2 linked regions of the Rhodopirellula bahusiensis genome follow. Each later gene encodes a partner of the first gene's protein in a complex. Links are inferred from orthologs where the notes say so. Each region holds a gene or a part of one and is shown on either strand. Other genes may lie near its edges.

What was found. The genes of interacting proteins can lie anywhere in the genome.
Region 2: the proteins of CEE69_RS25630 (region 1) and smc are in contact, whole or in part, in a crystal structure (PDB 3ZGX), measured with the Bacillus subtilis proteins. The link is inferred for Rhodopirellula bahusiensis from one-to-one orthologs.

The regions. Positions count from the first base shown.
Region 1 is NZ_NIZW01000026.1:30,716-35,027, reverse strand. What follows is about bases 1,007-3,739. They hold CEE69_RS25630 (segregation and condensation protein A), read left to right. Parts: upstream 1,007-1,837; coding sequence 1,838-2,641; downstream 2,642-3,739. Other genes in these bases: hemW (radical SAM family heme chaperone HemW), read left to right, coding at 3,482-3,739; CEE69_RS25625 (MBL fold metallo-hydrolase), read left to right, coding at 2,641-3,480; ilvN (acetolactate synthase small subunit), read right to left, coding at 1,007-1,515. In the rest of the region: ilvC (ketol-acid reductoisomerase), read right to left, coding at 1-914; more of ilvN, read right to left, coding at 976-1,006; more of hemW, read left to right, coding at 3,740-4,312. UniProt on the Bacillus subtilis protein: Participates in chromosomal partition during cell division. May act via the formation of a condensin-like complex containing Smc and ScpB that pull DNA away from mid-cell into both cell halves.
Region 2 is NZ_NIZW01000042.1:23,149-28,810, forward strand. The notes cover bases 1,095-5,177. They hold smc (chromosome segregation protein SMC), read right to left. Parts: upstream 4,874-5,177; coding sequence 1,295-4,873; downstream 1,095-1,294. Other genes in these bases: corA (magnesium/cobalt transporter CorA), read right to left, coding at 1,095-1,275; CEE69_RS30035 (DUF456 domain-containing protein), read right to left, coding at 5,009-5,177. In the rest of the region: more of corA, read right to left, coding at 151-1,094; more of CEE69_RS30035, read right to left, coding at 5,178-5,662. UniProt on the Bacillus subtilis protein: Required for chromosome condensation and partitioning.

The DNA.
Region 1 (4,312 bases):
GCCTTGAAGAAAGGAGCACCCGCACGGTTTTCGCTGATCCACTTGCGAGCGAACTCGCCTTGTTGGATCTCTTCGAGAACCTTTTTCATTTCGGCTTTGGTTTCATCGGTGATGATGCGTGGGCCGGTGACGTAATCGCCGTACTCAGCGGTGTTGCTAATGCTGTATCGCATGTAGCTCAAGCCACCTTCGTACAACAAATCGACGATCAACTTCAGTTCGTGCATGCACTCGAAGTAAGCCATTTCAGGCTGATAACCAGCTTCGACCAACGTGTCGAAACCAGCTTTGACCAATTCGCTGACACCGCCGCACAAGACAACTTGTTCGCCGAACAAGTCGGTTTCGGTTTCTTCCGCGAAAGTGGTTTCGATGACACCACCGCGAGTTCCGCCGATGCCCTTGGCGTATGCCAAACCGATTTGCTTGGTGGTTTCCGAAGCACCTTCGCCCAGTGCGATCAACGCAGGAACGCCGCCGCCCTTTTCGTACTCGCTGCGGACCAAGTGGCCGGGGCCCTTGGGAGCGACCAGCAGAGTGTCGATGCCCTTGGGAGGATCGATTTGACCGAAGTGAATGTTGAAACCGTGCGAGCACATCAACACGTTGCCTTCGGACAGGTTGTCACGAATCGAATCGCGATAGATGTCGCCTTGAACTTCATCGGGAAGCAGCACGTTGATGACATCGGCTGCCTTGGTGGCTTCCGCGATCGACATGGGTTCGAACCCGTGCGAGACGGCCAAGTCGTAGTTTGCACTGCCGGGACGTTGGCCGATGATGACCTCGCAACCGCTATCACGCAGGTTTTGAGCTTGGGCGTGTCCTTGCGAACCGTAACCCAAGATCGCGACCTTCTTGCCTTTCAGGTGGGACAGGTCGGCGTCGTTTTCGTAGTAAATGGTGGCTGCCATCAAAAGTCACTCAGGGTGTGTGGGGAAAGATGATTTGGAAGGGATCGGTATCGAATCGGTGTTAGGCTTGGACGGTTTCGGCAGCGGGCTCGCTCGAGGTGACTTGCGAACCACTGCGAACCATCGCGATGCGGCCCGTGCGGACCAGTTCGACGATGCCATAGCGATCGATTCGTTCGATGAATGCCTGGACCTTGTTGGCTCGGCCGCTGATTTCGATCATCACTTCCCCTTCGCCGACATCGACGATTTGACCGCGGAAGATATCGACCAATTCGCGAATTTCGCTGCGGACGCCACCTGCGGGAGCCGTGACTTTGACCAACAGGAGGTCGCGTTCGACGTAATCGTTGGAGCTGATATCCAGCACACGCACGACCGTGACGATTTTCTCGAGTTGTTTGCGGACTTGGTCGAGGACTTGGTCGTCGCCGACAACGACAAACGTCATTCGCGATAGAGATGCGTCTTCGGTTTCACCGACAGCCAACGAATCAATGTTGTAGCCGCGGGAAGCGAGCATTCCGGAAATGTGTGCAAGCACTCCGGGCACGTTTTGGACGAGCGCCGAGAGCAAATGACGTTGGTTGGGACTGGCCATGGATGTGCCTGTGAGTCGCCATGTGAGAGCAAAAAAGATCGCCAATCGCGTCGAAGACGCGACAAATACAAGGGAAGGGTCGCGATCAAGAGCGACGCATGATAATTTTGGAGGTTGACGCTGCCAAGGGCTTCGGGCCAAACGCTGCAAACTCGCTGCTTGATCAGCCGTGACAGAGCGGTTCCAGCCTTCGAAAGTTCGCTGTCACTTCGCCGCGGAACACGAATCCGCAGGAAACAGCTCGTCTTTCGAACCTGCTGCTCCCGTTTTTGTCCCTCTTTCACCCACTTTCAGCCCTTTCTGATCCTGAGCGACCCGCCGCATGAGCTTTCGCATCGATTTGCCGGTCTATCGAGGCCCAATCGATCTGCTGCTGTACTTGGTTCGCCGCCAGGAATTGTCGCTGACGGAGATGTCGCTCGCCAAAGTGGTCGACCAATATGTCGCTCACCTGGACGTGCTTCAGGAGCTCGATTTGGGCGAAGTGGGCGATTTCCTGGAACTGGCCGCCACCTTGGTGGAAATGAAAAGCCAGGCGGTCCTGCCCAAAATCGAGGATGAATCCGCAGAAGAAGCCGTCGAGGACACCCACGAATCGCTGGTCGAACGACTGCTACAGTACAAAGAAATTCGCGATGCGGCGGCGGTGCTGGACGAAATGTCCGCTCGCTGGCAAACCCGATTTGAACGCGTCGCCGACGACCTCCCGACCCGTCGCAACGATCCAGCCGACCAACCGATCGTCGAGCTTGAAATCTGGGACTTGGTCAGCGCCTTCGGACGGATCATGCGTGAATCCGCTGGGCCGCCGGCCACCGAAGTCATCTACGACGACACCCCCATCCACGTATACATGCAAAAGATCCACATAGAACTGGCGGCTCAGCCCCGCGTTCCGCTGGTCGACTTGGTGCCCGCCGGGCAACACAAATCGGCCTACATCGGTTGGTTCCTCGCCATGCTGGAATTGACCCGGCACCACGGCGCAGCGGTCGACCAAAACGACCAAGGTGAAATCGAAGTCGTGAGGACCGAACGTTACTCAGACAATTTGAACGTCAACGAAGTCGACAACTACGGCACCGACTCGATCGACAACAGCAACATGCCGATCCGGATGCGTTGATGGTCGATAACATTCCGCTTCTCTCGCATGTCCACAACGGACTGACGATCGAGGGCTACTCGCGCGCCGCGGTGCAAACCTGCTGGCGAGTCAACGAACTCAAGCTGCTCTTCGATGTCGGGGTCCAGCCCTGGGACTTCATGGGCACGCCGACCATGTTCATCTCGCACGCGCACCTGGATCACATCGCTGCCCTTCCCGCGTACGTGTCCCGCCGCCGAATGATGAAGATGGATCCGCCGATCATCTACCTGCCCGATTCAGCGGTCGACATGGCGTGGAAGATGTTGCAAACCTTCCGCAGCCTCGATCGTGGCGCGATGCCGTGTGAGTTGATCGGATTGCTGGATGGCGACGAAACCAAGATCGGTCGTGAGTACGTTGTGAAATCCATGAACGTGCATCACACGATCGATGCACTCGGGTTCATCGTCTACCAACGTCGACACAAACTCAAACCCGAGTACCTGGACCTGCCCGGCGAAAAAATTCGCGACCTGAAGATGGCCGGCACCGAAATCACGACCGAGCAACGCGTGCCCGTGTTCGCTTACACCGGCGACACATCACCCAAGGGATTGGACAACAATCCCGAGTTCTATGAGTCCAAGATTCTGATCAGTGAACTCACGTTTGCTGCGCCCGAACATCGCCGATCGAAAATCCATAAGCATGGTCACATGCACGTGGATGACTATCGCGAACGAGCGGACAACTTCAAGAACGAATTGATCATCGGGTCTCACGCCAGCACGCGTTACACCGACGTCCAAATCCGACGCTTTGTCAAAAAAGCATTGCCCGGCATGCTGGACGACCGGTTGAAACTTTGGATCTAACATGACGTGCATTCCTCCCGGCGGCTGGCCGCAACCACAGTCGCTGTATGTGCACGTTCCGTTCTGTCGTCATCGTTGCGGTTACTGCAACTTCAGCGTGATCGCCGGTCGCGACGAGCTACAAGATCAATACATTGATGCCGTCGAGCGAGAACTCAAAGGCATCGACAACTCCTCGCGAGAGTTGCCGCTGCAAACAATCTTCTTGGGCGGTGGCACGCCAACGCGATTGTCAGCCACACATCTGCAACGACTGCATCGAGCGATCGCGGAGGCGTTCCCAATAGCCGAAGATGCTGAGATCACCGCGGAAGCCAACCCCGAAGACATCTCGCCCGAGTGCTTGGATGCTTTGCAAGCCATCGGCGTCAATCGGATCAGCCTCGGCGTTCAGTCGTTCAACGCCGAAAAATTGCGATGCCTCGAACGCGGCCATGACGAATCCATCGCACTCGATGCGATCGAAGCCGCTCACCAACGAGTCGGCAATGTCTCGATCGATCTGATCTTTGGTGCCCCGAACGAAACTCTCGCGACTTGGCAAAATGATTTGTCGATCGCCGCAGCCTCCTCGATCTCGCATGTCTCCACCTATGCCCTGACATTCGAAAAAGGCACCTCCTTCTGGTCACGGCGTTCACGCGGTGATTTGGCGGAAACGGATGAGACGCTCGAGTTGCAAATGTACGAAGCCGCTCAACAACAATTCTCAAGCGACGGTTGGCAGCAGTACGAGATCAGCAGCTTCGCCCGAGAATCCTTCCGATGCCAACACAACCTGGCCTACTGGGCAGGACGTGGCTGGCACGCCGTTGGTCCTGGAGCCGCACGC
Region 2 (5,662 bases), on another replicon or contig:
AACGGGGAGACAGGTCGAGTCAGTGGGCCCAGATTCTACGCCCCGACGGACCGTCTCACCACCTAACGTCCAAACGTTCCGGAGACGCGAATTCCGTACTATTTCGCGTGCAATCGGTGACGCCTGGGTCACTCGATCAACCCGACTTCGCTAGCTCAACCAACCCTTGCGGTACAAGAAGTACAGCAGACTCAATGCCAGAACCATCATCACTGAAAGAGCGAACGGGTAGCCAAAACTCCATTCCAGTTCGGGCATGTTCAATGGCGATGCCTTCTGATCAAAGTTCATCCCATAGATCCCAGCGACGAAACTCATCGGGATGAACAGTGTCGCGATGATCGTTAACACTTTCATCACATCATTATTTTTTTGCCCGAGCAAAGCGAAATACAACTCCCGTAATTCGCCGCAGGTCTCGCGGTCGGTGTCCGCGGCTTCCATCAACTGCCCAATGTGGTCCTGGCAATCGCGAAGATACAAACGGGTGTCGTCACCGAGAATGCTTTCACCTTCCCTCAACAAAAGCCGAAGTGCGTCACGGTGTTGCTGGACCGTTTTGCGAATCGACAGAAGATCCGCACGGATGTGGTGCAGATGCATTGGCAAGTTGTCGTTGTCTTTGTCCTGCAACAACTCAGCCATTTCGGACAGATGACGCTCGTAGCGTTCGATGACCGGAAAATAGCCGTCAATGATTGCGTCGATGATCGCATAAACCAAATAGTCTGCCCCGCGGTCTCGGATGCGTCCCCTCGCCCGGGAGATTCGGTCGCGGACAGGATCGAGGCAATCGCCGACGTGTTCTTGGATTGTGATGACGGTGTTGCCGACCAGGAACATGCTGACTTGTTCGGTTCGGAAACCATCGTCGCCGACCGGCATGCGGGCGATGAAGAACAATGTCTCGCCATAGCGTTCCAGCTTGGCATGCTGATCCATTTGGACCACGTCTTCCAAAGCCAACGGGTGCAAACCGAATCGTTGCCCAAGCGAGCGAAGCACTTCCATGTCACGGATGCCGTGCAGATCGATCCAGGTCACCACATTTGGATCGGCGGTGTCAACACTTTCGATCGAGTCGACCACTTCGTTCCGGTGCGTCCGTCCGTCGTACTGGATCACGCGAATGTGACTGGGGACGGCGTCCTTTTTTTTCGTCGAAACATCGCTCGACAAATCGCCGGGGACGTTTCCAATCTTGGACCGCGAACGTGCCCAGCGAGGCCGGTGCACGCGAAGATGCAGCGGCAGTTTGCCGGGCAATGCACCCATCGCAAGCAGAAAGTCTCGTTTACGCGGCGTTGATTTGTCCGTCTTCGCTGACATCTTCAAACCGGATCGAGACTTGTTTGCTGACCCCGGACTCTTGCATCGTGACACCGTACAACGTTGTCGCCGCGGTCATCGTTTTTTTGCTGTGCGTCACAACAATGAACTTGGACTGATCCAAGAACTCCGTCAACACGGTCACGAATCGGCCGATGTTGGCTTCGTCAAACGGGGCGTCCACTTCGTCCAGCACGCAGAACGGGCTGGGGCGATACTGGAAGATCGACATCAACAACGCAACCGCCGTCAACGCTTTTTCACCACCCGACAACAACGAGTTGCTGAAACTTGGCTTTCCAGGCGGCGTGGCAACGATCTCGACACCGGCTTCCAACGGATCGTCGGACTCTTCCAATATCAAATCGGCGTGACCACCGCCAAACGATTTTCGATACAGCTTTTGGAAGTTGATTCGGATGGCTTCGAGCGTGTCCAAGAACAACCGCCGCGAATCCGCGTTGATGCGAGCGATCACGCGCTGAAGCGAGTCTTTCGCAGCGGTCAAGTCTTGATACTGACCGTGCAGTTCGTCGTAGCGAACCTGAAGCTCGTTGAGTTCCTCCAAAGCTTCCATGTTGACCGAGCCAACATTTTGCACCTGGCCCCGAAGCTGGCTGATCTCTTGATCGACCGAAGACCGGTCTTCGATTTCGGCCAATTCTTCAGGAGGCTCGTCGTTTCGGAGGTCGATCTGGTAATCCTCGGCGATCCGATCCGCCAGCGTGGCTTGCTTAAGTTCCGCAGCATCGCGAGCCGAACTGATTGTCGCGACGGTTTCGGTCGCTTTGGCAACGGCTTTGATAGCCGCTTGCGATTCGGATTGGACGCGGCGTGTTGCTTCGCGTTCCTGGTTGGCTTCGGCTGCCAGAATCTGGAGTTTTGAATCAGCCGCTTCCATCGCGATCATCAATTCCGCCAACCGATTGTCCGCGTCCAAGATTCTCGTTTCGATCTCGGTGATCCGTTCTCGCGTTCGAGTCATCGCGTCGCGAACTTCTTGGTTGGCCGCTTCCCGCTGACTTTGATCGCGACGAGCCACATCGGCGGCGATGGTCAACGATTCGACTCGCTGTTCGCTGCGAGCCGCCTCAACCGAGATGCTCATCGCTTCGGATTGCACCTCGCGAAGCTGCTCCGAAGCCACCGTCAATTGTTGATCGACTTCGCTTCGCTGAGTTTCCAGCGTCTCAATTTCTTGCTTGCCATCCTGGATCGAACGGGCCAGCTCACCGTCTTGCTGCTCAGCCGTCGCGAGCAACTCAGTGTGCGACGCCGAAGATCGTTTCAGTTCGTCGACGGTTGCCTGACGAGCGGACAAACGCTCGGCGACGTGATGCAATTTCGCTTCGGCAGCCGCGTGTTCCGTGATCCAGTTCCGCATGGCCTGTTCATGACGACCAAGCTCCGCGGCTTCGCTATCGACGACTCCCGTCAGACGGCCAACTTCTTTTTCGGCTTCGGCAATTTGATAGCTGTAGTGCTGCATCTCGGACTTTGCCGCCGCCAGCTCACTACGACGGCTGACCAAACCGGTTTCACCACCGGGAGGCCCCACCACACTGGATCCATCGTTGTCCAGCAAGTCACCCGACGCGGTCACGAAACGCAAACCGGCCGAAGACAGCTTTCGCAATCCGATCGCGGTGGCCAACGTGTCGACCAACCAAGTGTTGCCGAGCAGGTGACGAACCAGCGGTTCCAGTTCGACCTCGCAATCAATCATTTTGTCAGCGCGACCAATCACGCCGGCCAAACCGTCCAAACGGATCTTGTCACCGGGCCGTCGGTTGGGCAGCTCATCCAGTCGGATGATCCCGACTCGCGTGCCAATCTTGATCTCACCGCGACTGATCGCATCGCTGACTGAGCCACCGCGGACGATGACGTATTGGCTGCGAGGCCCAAGTGCCGCATCGATCAGCGGAGCGACTTGCCGATCGACCACGAAACAATCCGCGACGATTCCGACCAGATCTTTTTTCAGTTGAGCGTTGCTCATCCGCAGCACTTCGCGAACGCCGCCGCTGACACCTTCTTGTTTTTGCTGAAGCTCTTCCAGCACGCGAGCCCGCTCGGTGATCCCCTGCAACCGAATCTTCAGTGATCCAATTTCTTCGCGGCGTCGCTCCAGCACTCGGCGAGTCTCGCAAACTTTCGCGTCCGCGATTTCGACTTCGCGTTGCGCTTCGGTGATTCGTTTTTCCAGCTCCGAAACATTGCGAGCGACTTGGTCGTGGTCGTGCTGAGCAGTCTTCAACCCTTCGTCGGCCGTCACCAAATTTCGTGCGATCTCCTCGAGAGCCCGCGTAGCCTCTCGCATTTGTTGAGCCACCCGCCCTCGGTTGGCTTCGTGCTCGGCAACCCGGCGCACCGCAGCCAAGTGATCACGTTGCAAATCATCACGAGTCGTTTCGATCCGATGAACGGTCGCCTGTTCCGCATCGCGTTTGGTGGCGATCGATTCTTTCTTCTGCTGGACTTCCGCCAACTCGGACTCAGCGACTTCCAACGCCGCGATTGTCTTTCGCAAATCAGCGACGGCCGATCCAGCTTCGGTTCGCATCGCTCGCAATCGCCGATAGTGACCGATCAACGTGCGCCGTTGCTCGACCAAAGTCGTCTGATCCGATTCGCGACGACCACCGATGCGAGCGATCTCGCCGGACAACTCGCTGCGGCTTTGTTCCGCTTCGCGAGCTGCTTCGGCGATCGTTTGCAATTGCATCTCGGCAGCTTGCCGTTGCTCTTCCAACGATTCACGTAGAGCGTCCGCTTCGCCGTGTTGTCGTTGAGCAGTTTCCAGTTGCGAAGTGGCTTCGTTCAGTTCAGACGACAGAGTCATCCAATCGGTCCAAGCGACGACCGTCCGAAGTTCCTTCAATCGGTCACTGGCTTGGCGATAGCGTTCTGCTTTCCCGGCTTGGCTCTTCAGCGTTTTCAATCGCGTGGCGACTTCGTCAACGATGTCACCCAAACGCGTCAGGTTCGTTTGCACGCGTTCCAGTCGCCGCTCGGCTTCCACCTTCTTGGCTTTGAAACGACTGATCCCCGCGGCTTCTTCAAAGATGGCCCGTCGATCTTTCGCGTTGGCTTGCAACATTCGATCGACTTTGCCCTGCTCGATCAAACTGTAAGCATCGATCCCAATGCCCGTTCCGCGGATCAGAGCTTTGACGTCCTTCAGACGGACGGCCTGTTGGTTGATCAGGTACTCGCCTTCGCCGCTTCGATAAACTCGCCGAGTCACGTGGACCTCGGGAGCATCCACCGGCATCTGACCACCGGTGTTGTCGAAGATGATCGTCGCCTCCGCGGCGCCCGCGGGACCGCGAGTTTGTGACCCTTTGAAGATCACATCCGACATGTCCTTCCCGCGAAGACTCTTGGCACTTTGACTGCCCAAGACCCATTTCATCGCATCGACAATGTTCGACTTCCCGGAACCGTTTGGCCCCACGACAACCGTGATGCCATCGGGGAAATCAAACCGCGTGCGATCAGCGAAGCTCTTGAAACCGGCCAGCTCGAGTGCTTTGAGCATGAATGATTGTGTTGCCGGGAGCGAAAGAAAATTTGAACGACGGACGGGTGAAACGTGGTTTCGACGGTTCAAGACTAGCCAAAATGCCGTCGAAATCCTAGTTCGATCACGTGAAACGGCTCACAATCCTGGCCATCAAAAAAGCACCCCAATCACGCAGACAACCAAAACCAACAGCCCGGCGACCATTTTGCCCACCGTTCCGGTCGTTCGCCCCCAAAACGCAGCTTGCCCAATCCGCCAGCTGTCTCGCCAAGTCTTGCCGTCGTTCCATTCCGCGTACATGGCTCCCGCCGTCGCCCCCAAACCTCCGAACAAAATCGCCGCCAATACCGGCCCGACGACGGGAATGGGCAGGCCCACGATCCCTCCGACGATGGCCCCAATGATCGAACCGACAATCGCCATCAACGTGGCTCGTCGGCTGGCTCCCGCCCGGCTGGCCCCCATCGCCCCCGCCAAAAACTCGACCAACTCGCCGACCAACCCCAGCAAAAAAGCGATCGCCAACGACACCAGCCCGAGCTGCCAGCGTCCAGTTTCGGGACCCAACCACGCGTACAGTGCCATCAGCGCGATCGCCAACCAATTTCCCGGCAGTGCGACCAGATTCAACAACCAAGCCAAGGTGCATGCGAGAATCAACGATATCCCTAGTGCAACGACTCCCACCGGCATCATCACGTCTCGAACGGTGTCGCGAGTCCACACCAAGGCGTCGCTGACGCTGGCCCAGAAACCACCGTCGGTCTCCTCCGTCGAGATGGCTTCGGCCTGAGCAAAACCGAC